DNA from 3 places in the Candidatus Chlorohelix allophototropha genome. Region 1 is predicted to be linked to each of the others. Evidence: a T-box and tRNA genes for the amino acid it is inferred to sense, from the RefSeq annotation. Region 1 holds a T-box; the other regions hold tRNA genes.

Region 1 (2,273 bases):
CATCGGCATAGAGAGGTGGAGGCGAACCAGCCCCGCGATAGGTTAGGGCGTATAGAGTCGCGCCGCTGAGGGGTGAAGCGCCAGAGCGAATGGCAGCCAAAAGAGCTTCCAATAAAGATTGAGGCTCAGCACAAGCGGAATGAAGCGCGATTATAGGGGCGGCAGGCAATAGCTCTAGACATTCGTTAGCAGATTTGAGCAGTTTCAATAGTCAGGTTTCCTCTTTTTTAGGGGCATTATACCTGTGCGTATAAAATAACACAACGCCGAGGGAAACAGCTCGGCGTTGTTGCGAAACGAACAACGAAAGGAGATTTAACAAATATTGAGGGATATATTCTAAGGATTAGTACGGAGATACCGGCTGGCTCAACCGGGTTTTTTATTGCTTATGTACTTTCCAATTGAATTATTACACTCCAACATTACAAAACAAATTACAACGATATTTAGTTTTTTTTATTAAGAATAATTAAACTCTAGAATAAACTTTCAACTCGCTTGACATTTTTAGCATTTATTGGTACAATTTTATTCGGTTAGCTGTATATATTATAAACTGGGAACAGGAAGAGTAAGTTCTAACTACCTTTAGAGAGCGAGGGTCAGCGGCTGAAAGCCCTTGCAGGCAACAGGAGAACCGAACGTAGCCTGGGAGTTCTGCCCCTGAACAATCCACAATAGGGGGTGGCGGGTAAGGACCGTTATATCCGCGCTGAGAGCAGCCTTTTCGGCTTGCTGAAGGTAGGGTGGTACCACGCGAGGCTTTTGCCCTTTCGTCCTTACGGAGACGGATGGGTATTTTTATTTTATAGGAATTTTTGGAAATCATTAAATGTGTGCAATCGTGGAATACGCTTTAGATAAACAGCGATGAGAGGAAATTATAATGACGGATACTAACAGAAAAGAAATGCCAAAAGCCTATGATCCAAAAACTACCGAAGAACGGCTTTATAAATTCTGGGAAGAAAACGGCTGGTTTACTCCTAAAATTGATTCCAAGCGTAAACCCTACGTAATAATTATGCCCCCTCCCAACGTGACAGGCGCGTTACATCAGGGACACGCTATGTTTGTGGGTGTGGAAGATGCGCTGGTGCGGTGGCGGCGCATGAACGGAGATTCTGTGCTGTGGCTGCCCGGAAGCGACCATGCCGGTATCAGCGCTGAAACGGTGCTGGAAAAACAGGTGCGGAAAGAATTTAAAAAGAGCAAAAATGAAATCGGTAGAGATGCTTTCCTAAAGCGCATGTGGCAATGGATGGATGAATATCGCGATGTGATTGTCAACCAATTGCGTGTGTTAGGGGCAAGCTGCGATTGGACTCGCAAATGCTTTACGATGGATGAAGGTCCTCAACGAGCGGTGCGTACCATCTTCAAGAAAATGTATGACGAGGGCTTAATCTATCAAGCAGAACGTATCGTGAATTGGTGTCCCGGTTCGCAAACGGTGGTCAGCGACCTTGAAGTGAACATGGTCGAGGAAGAAGGCTTTCTGTGGCACATCCGTTATCCGGTGAAGGGTGAGCCTGAGCGTTATGTGATTGTGGCAACCACTCGCCCTGAAACCATGCTAGGTGATACATCGGTGGCGGTGCATCCCGAAGACGAACGCTATAAAGACTTGCACGGCAAAATGCTCATCCTACCACTCATGAATCGTAAAATCCCAATTGTGGCAGACGCAGGCGTGGATAAGGAGTTCGGCACAGGTGCGGTGAAAGTTACGCCCGGTCATGACCCGCTCGACTTTGAAATTGGGCAGCGTCATAATCTGCCAGTCATCACCATACTGAATCTGGATGCTACTATCAATGAGAATGGCGGACAATATCAAGGGTTAGAGCGTTTCGCGGCTCGCAAGCAAGTGGTGAAAGACCTTGAAGAACAGGGCTATCTGGTGAAAACCGAACCCTATCGCCATTCTGTGCCTTACAGCGAAAAAGCGGGTGTGCCGATTGAGCCGTTAGTGCGGATGCAGTGGTGGCTAAAAATTCAACCCCTCTCCGAACCCGCCCTACAGGCAGCGCTGGATGGTCGTGTTAAGTTTGTGCCGGAGCGTTTCACCAAAGTCTATACCCAATGGCTTGAAAATATCCACGATTGGAATATCTCGCGCCAACTTTTCTGGGGACATCGTATTCCGGTTTGGTACTGTGGAAATTGCGGTAAGCAAACCTGTACTGCTGACGATTCGTTAAAGGCTTGCGAGCATTGCGGTAGCGACAAAGTAACCCAAGATGCCGATGTGTTGGATACGTGGTTCA
Region 2 (2,273 bases), on a different replicon from region 1:
GTCATTCCCTCTTTATGACCATTAGGGTCTAGCCCTATTTGCTGATCTCCAACCTGAAAACCAACATAATATTCCGAATCCACAAACGGCTCGACCTCTAAAAGTACACTATAAAACTGCTTTGCCCGATTTATATCTGTGACGGGATAGATAATTGTCTTTATACCTTGATTCATAAAAAACTCCTTATATATTCTCTGATTCATTGAACTTCTTACCGACTTTGTTTTTTTGGCTGGAAAAGCCATTGCACAAAGCTGCTCTCCGTGCAGTAGTTTGATGGCGACATTGTACGGATGAACATTTAAATACTTGTTAATTTAGTTTTTCTGCCTCTTTATCGTAGCTCTTTTGCAGCAATTCCGCTTCTGCACTGGCGAACTGCGAAACAAGGCTCGTGCCGCTAACCACTTCTCGTCCACCCGCTTCGGGTTCAATCGTTTCAGAATTGGAAACACCTAATACGTTTGAGCGATCTTGATTTAGGGAAATAGCGCTTCGATAAATTCGATCTTTCGAGTTTAGCAAAGCAGCAGGATCGGTATAACGATTCTGTGGGTAAGTAGTCATACCCCGATTGCTAAAAACTTGGCGAATTTCTCGGTCGTAGGCTCCGGCTGTGCGCATCGTGTCACTGATTTTATTCCCTAGTTTTTCTTCCGAGAGTTTACCTTTGCTTGGATTGGTAGGTATAAACGCCGCCACAATCACTTTGCCCTTTTCTACCTCTGCCTGATAATATTCAGCATCTTCTTCGGTAATGTCCGCTTCAAAAATGGCCTCCCGGTATTCGGCTACAGGCGCAGCTTCGATGGTATTATCAAAAGAAGGCTTTTCATCATCACTTGTTTTTTGAATCAGATTTATTAATTCGGGAGCATAGTTATCTTCCAACATTCGTTTAACGAAACGTTCGGCTTGTCCTAGATTATTAAAATACCCGATTACGGTTCTAGCCATTAACTTTCTCCTGTTACATCCCGGCTTCAGTATTACTTCAGGATTTCATTATATCAAAAGAAGGCTTATTTTCTAGAAAAAAGAAAATGGATGTGTAATATTAGGTAAATAGATTTTTACTATTGATGTGTATTTCTAAAATCTAGGGTTGTGAAAGGGGCTATTTAGGGAAGATGGCACAAAAAATGGGCAGTACAGGACTCGAACCTGTGACATCCACGGTGTAAGCGTGGCGCTCTACCAACTGAGCTAACTGCCCGAAACAACGGCTAATAATATACCAGAAAAAACAGACCTTGGCAAATCGTTTTAGATACGGATTACCTATTGGGATTATGCTAGGTCTGCTTATTGTCAGAATATAAAATTACTTCTAAATACCGGAAACCATTACCGACACAGTGCGTGGCAGCGGGCGATCAAGTTCTACTAGGAAAATGCTCTGCCAACGTCCGATAGTCATTTGACCTTCCACCACCGGAATAGTTTCGCTGGTAGATAGCACCAAATGTTGACAGTGTGAATGACCGTTAGGAGTTTCCCCCGGATTCATATTATGGGTACGAATGCTGAAATCATTGTGGCGATAATACTCATCCGATGGGAAGAGCTTGGAGATTCGCTGGCACATATCAATCAATAGCAGCGGTTCGTTCTCATTAATGACGATGGAAGCGGTGGTATGTTTTGAATAAACCGTAACAGTACCCATGCGGATGCCGGACTGGGTAACTACCTGGCGTACAGCTTCGGTTATATCCGTGAAATTTGGAATATCTATCTGAGTTTCAATACTCAGTTGGACTGAATGACAATGGTAACTTCCGCTTTGGGTTACCGCAGCGTTAGTAGGTTGTGCACTGGTATTCTTGGGTTCATTGGGTACGGCGTGATAACCGTTTAATTTACTTAAACCGTTAGTCACAATGGGATTCTGATTTTCGACTACAATATCAGGTTGAAAGGGCATCTATTACCTCCATTATTCAATATAAACTTGCAGTATTTTAGCTAGAAAAATTGAAGTCGGCAATGATAAAAGCTACTAAAATAGCTATATGCTACTATTTATCCTCGAAATCAAATCATTTACTAACTATTATCCGGTTTTTTAAGCATTAAGGGCAAGGATTACACTTTGGAATCTCCTGAAATTACTATAACGCGCGGTTTTATCTCGCTGGATTGGGGACAGATTCATTACCGGACGGCAGGGCAAGGTATTCCGCTGGTGCTTTTGCATAAAACCTATTTCTCATCGCGTAGCTATAGCAAGGTATTGCCCTTGCTTGCCGACGGTTTCCGGGTAATTG
Region 3 (2,273 bases), 1.1 Mb from region 1:
ATTAGGGCGGTGGGGCATAAATATCAGTGAATTAGACTTTATTAACGCTATACCACAAAACCCCAATCCACATTTCGGTTATCGCGGAAATATCAATGGGGTATTCGGTGGAACGGTAGATTACGGCATTTATGCTGAACCGATTGCACTCTATCTCAACTCGCGTGGAATAAATACCAAATTGTTGTCGGGAGGCGTAGAGGAACTTAAAAGCGAAATTTCCAAAGGTCGCCCAGTAGTAGTGTGGGTTCCTAGTGGGGTAGGCTGGGGTAGCCCATACCTTACTAGTTACGAAGGCATAAACTTCAAATTAATGGCTTACGAGCATGCGGTCACTGCTTACGGCTACGATGAGGATGGGATTTATATTGCCGACCCGGGTTTTGGCACTTACGATTATTATAGCTGGGATCGCTTTATACGAGCGTGGGGCTATCTAGATAACATGGGTATGTCGATTTTACCCGGTAGCCCGGCTTATACGGCAGATGAAACCTATGGAATCGCGCCCCAATTCTACCGCCAGTGGCTTTTAGAAGGTGGACTTGATCTCTACGGCTACCCGATTTCGCTGTCGGTGGAAAATAATGGCAAAATCGTCCAGTATTTCGAACGGGCGCGTATGGAATATGATGTAAGCGAACCAGTTACCCAGACTATCGCATTGGGACTATTAGGAAGTGAGATAACAGCAACCCGTACAAATGAACTGTTCTTCCGCCCTGTTGCGCCCTTAAAATCCGATAGTATCTGGTATCTGGAAGAAACCGGGCATACGTTAGGAGGGGCTTTCCTATCGTACTGGCTTAGCCAAGGCGGGTTAGCAGTTTTCGGTTATCCCATCTCAGAACCTTTTGTAGAGCATGGTCAGGTAGTGCAATACTTCGAACGAACTAGGCTTGAATTGGTTCCGGGCACTAGTAACCAAATTACGTTGGGCTTGTTGGGTAGAGAATTGCTCATTAGAAAACCTGCTACCATACTGACCCACCTGCCGATTATGGATTAAAAATTCGAATTTCTTTGGTTGCAAAGCCCTACCCATCGTGCTATAATTTTTGTCACCTGAATAAGGGCAATTAGCTCAGTTGGTTAGAGCGCACGGTTCACATCCGTGAGGTCACTGGTTCGAGCCCAGTATTGCCCACTTTTTATGTCTGCTATTCCTCATTGCTTGTAACCTCTCTCCAATCAGTTCGTTTTATATAGTGTGAAATAATAATCTTTATGAGGATTCATGTATATGCGGAAGCGCTTAATTCTACTACTTTTGTTTTGCATGCTTTTCAGCGCTTGTAGCTCCGATAGTGTGCCGAATGAAACGCTTACTCCTAATCCGGAAGTGTCGTCTGCACCTTTCTGGTTTCTTAGAACACCTACACCACTTGAAGAAACAATCAATACCACCTTGGAACCCGCAATAACCATTACGCCGATTCCTATTGCTACCGAGCCGCTAACTACTGCGCCAGTCACTACTATTGATATTACAGAGCCAACTGCCAGCCCGGTGCCGCTAAATACTACTACCGTGGCAAAAACGGTTGCCAGTCCACCTAAAACCACCACGATTGCAGCTAAAACCACTATAGCCGCCACCGTTGCCTATGCAACCCCTATACCCGGTTTAAGTGAAATTGCAAAAGGGCGAACCGGCAAAAAACAGGTAGCCATTACCTTTGATGCCGGATCGAGCGGTGAGGCTTTTCCTTTGATTAAAACCGCACTTGACAAGTATGGCATAAAAATCACTTTCTTCCTGACAGGTCTATGGGCAGAGCATTACCCACAATATGTTAAACAACTCGCGGACGACAAAATGGAATTGGGCAATCATTCTTGGAATCATCCCGATATGACCAAAATCGGGATGGAGGAGATTCGTACTGAGCTTTTACGCACCGATGCGCTAATCCAACAACAAGCCGGGAAATCTACCAGACCGCTTTTCCGCTTTCCCTATGGAGCGCGAACGGCTCGAGAACAAGGTATCGTAAACGGGCTAGGGTATCGCTCAATTTTCTGGACGCTGGACAGCCTCGATTCAGTGGGTGCGCCAAAAAGCGCGGATTTTCTGGTACAGCGCATAAATGGACAAACCGATGCCCAATTAGATGGGGCAATTATATTAATGCATATAGGTGCACAAACTTCGGCAGAAGCATTGCCGCTAATTATCCAGAAATTACAGGCGCGTGGATTTAAGATAGTGACCGTTTCACAGCTAATAAATTAAGAAATAGGTAAAAACTTCACCATTTTTCTATTGACTC

What was found. The T-box of region 1 lies ahead of OZ401_RS07320 (valine--tRNA ligase). A T-box ahead of a tRNA ligase gene usually reads a tRNA of that ligase, here a tRNA-Val.
Region 2: it encodes a tRNA-Val, which carries the amino acid that the T-box ahead of OZ401_RS07320 (valine--tRNA ligase) is inferred to sense. The anticodon was not compared.
Region 3: it encodes a tRNA-Val, which carries the amino acid that the T-box ahead of OZ401_RS07320 (valine--tRNA ligase) is inferred to sense. The anticodon was not compared.

What each region holds. Positions count from the first base shown of each region.
Region 1 covers NZ_CP128399.1:1,699,222-1,701,494, reverse strand. Annotated here, with positions in the region: gene OZ401_RS07325 (acetyl-CoA hydrolase/transferase family protein) at 1-208, opposite strand, end outside; T-box leader at 553-787, shown strand; gene OZ401_RS07320 (valine--tRNA ligase) at 890-2,273, shown strand, end outside.
Region 2 covers NZ_CP128400.1:942,297-944,569, forward strand. Annotated here, with positions in the region: gene OZ401_RS16705 (VOC family protein) at 1-176, opposite strand, end outside; gene OZ401_RS16710 (hypothetical protein) at 316-960, opposite strand; tRNA gene OZ401_RS16715 (tRNA-Val) at 1,147-1,219, opposite strand; gene OZ401_RS16720 (secondary thiamine-phosphate synthase enzyme YjbQ) at 1,334-1,930, opposite strand; gene OZ401_RS16725 (alpha/beta fold hydrolase) at 2,099-2,273, shown strand, end outside.
Region 3 covers NZ_CP128399.1:2,845,622-2,847,894, forward strand. Annotated here, with positions in the region: gene OZ401_RS12430 (C39 family peptidase) at 1-1,009, shown strand, start outside; tRNA gene OZ401_RS12435 (tRNA-Val) at 1,074-1,147, shown strand; gene OZ401_RS12440 (polysaccharide deacetylase family protein) at 1,244-2,236, shown strand.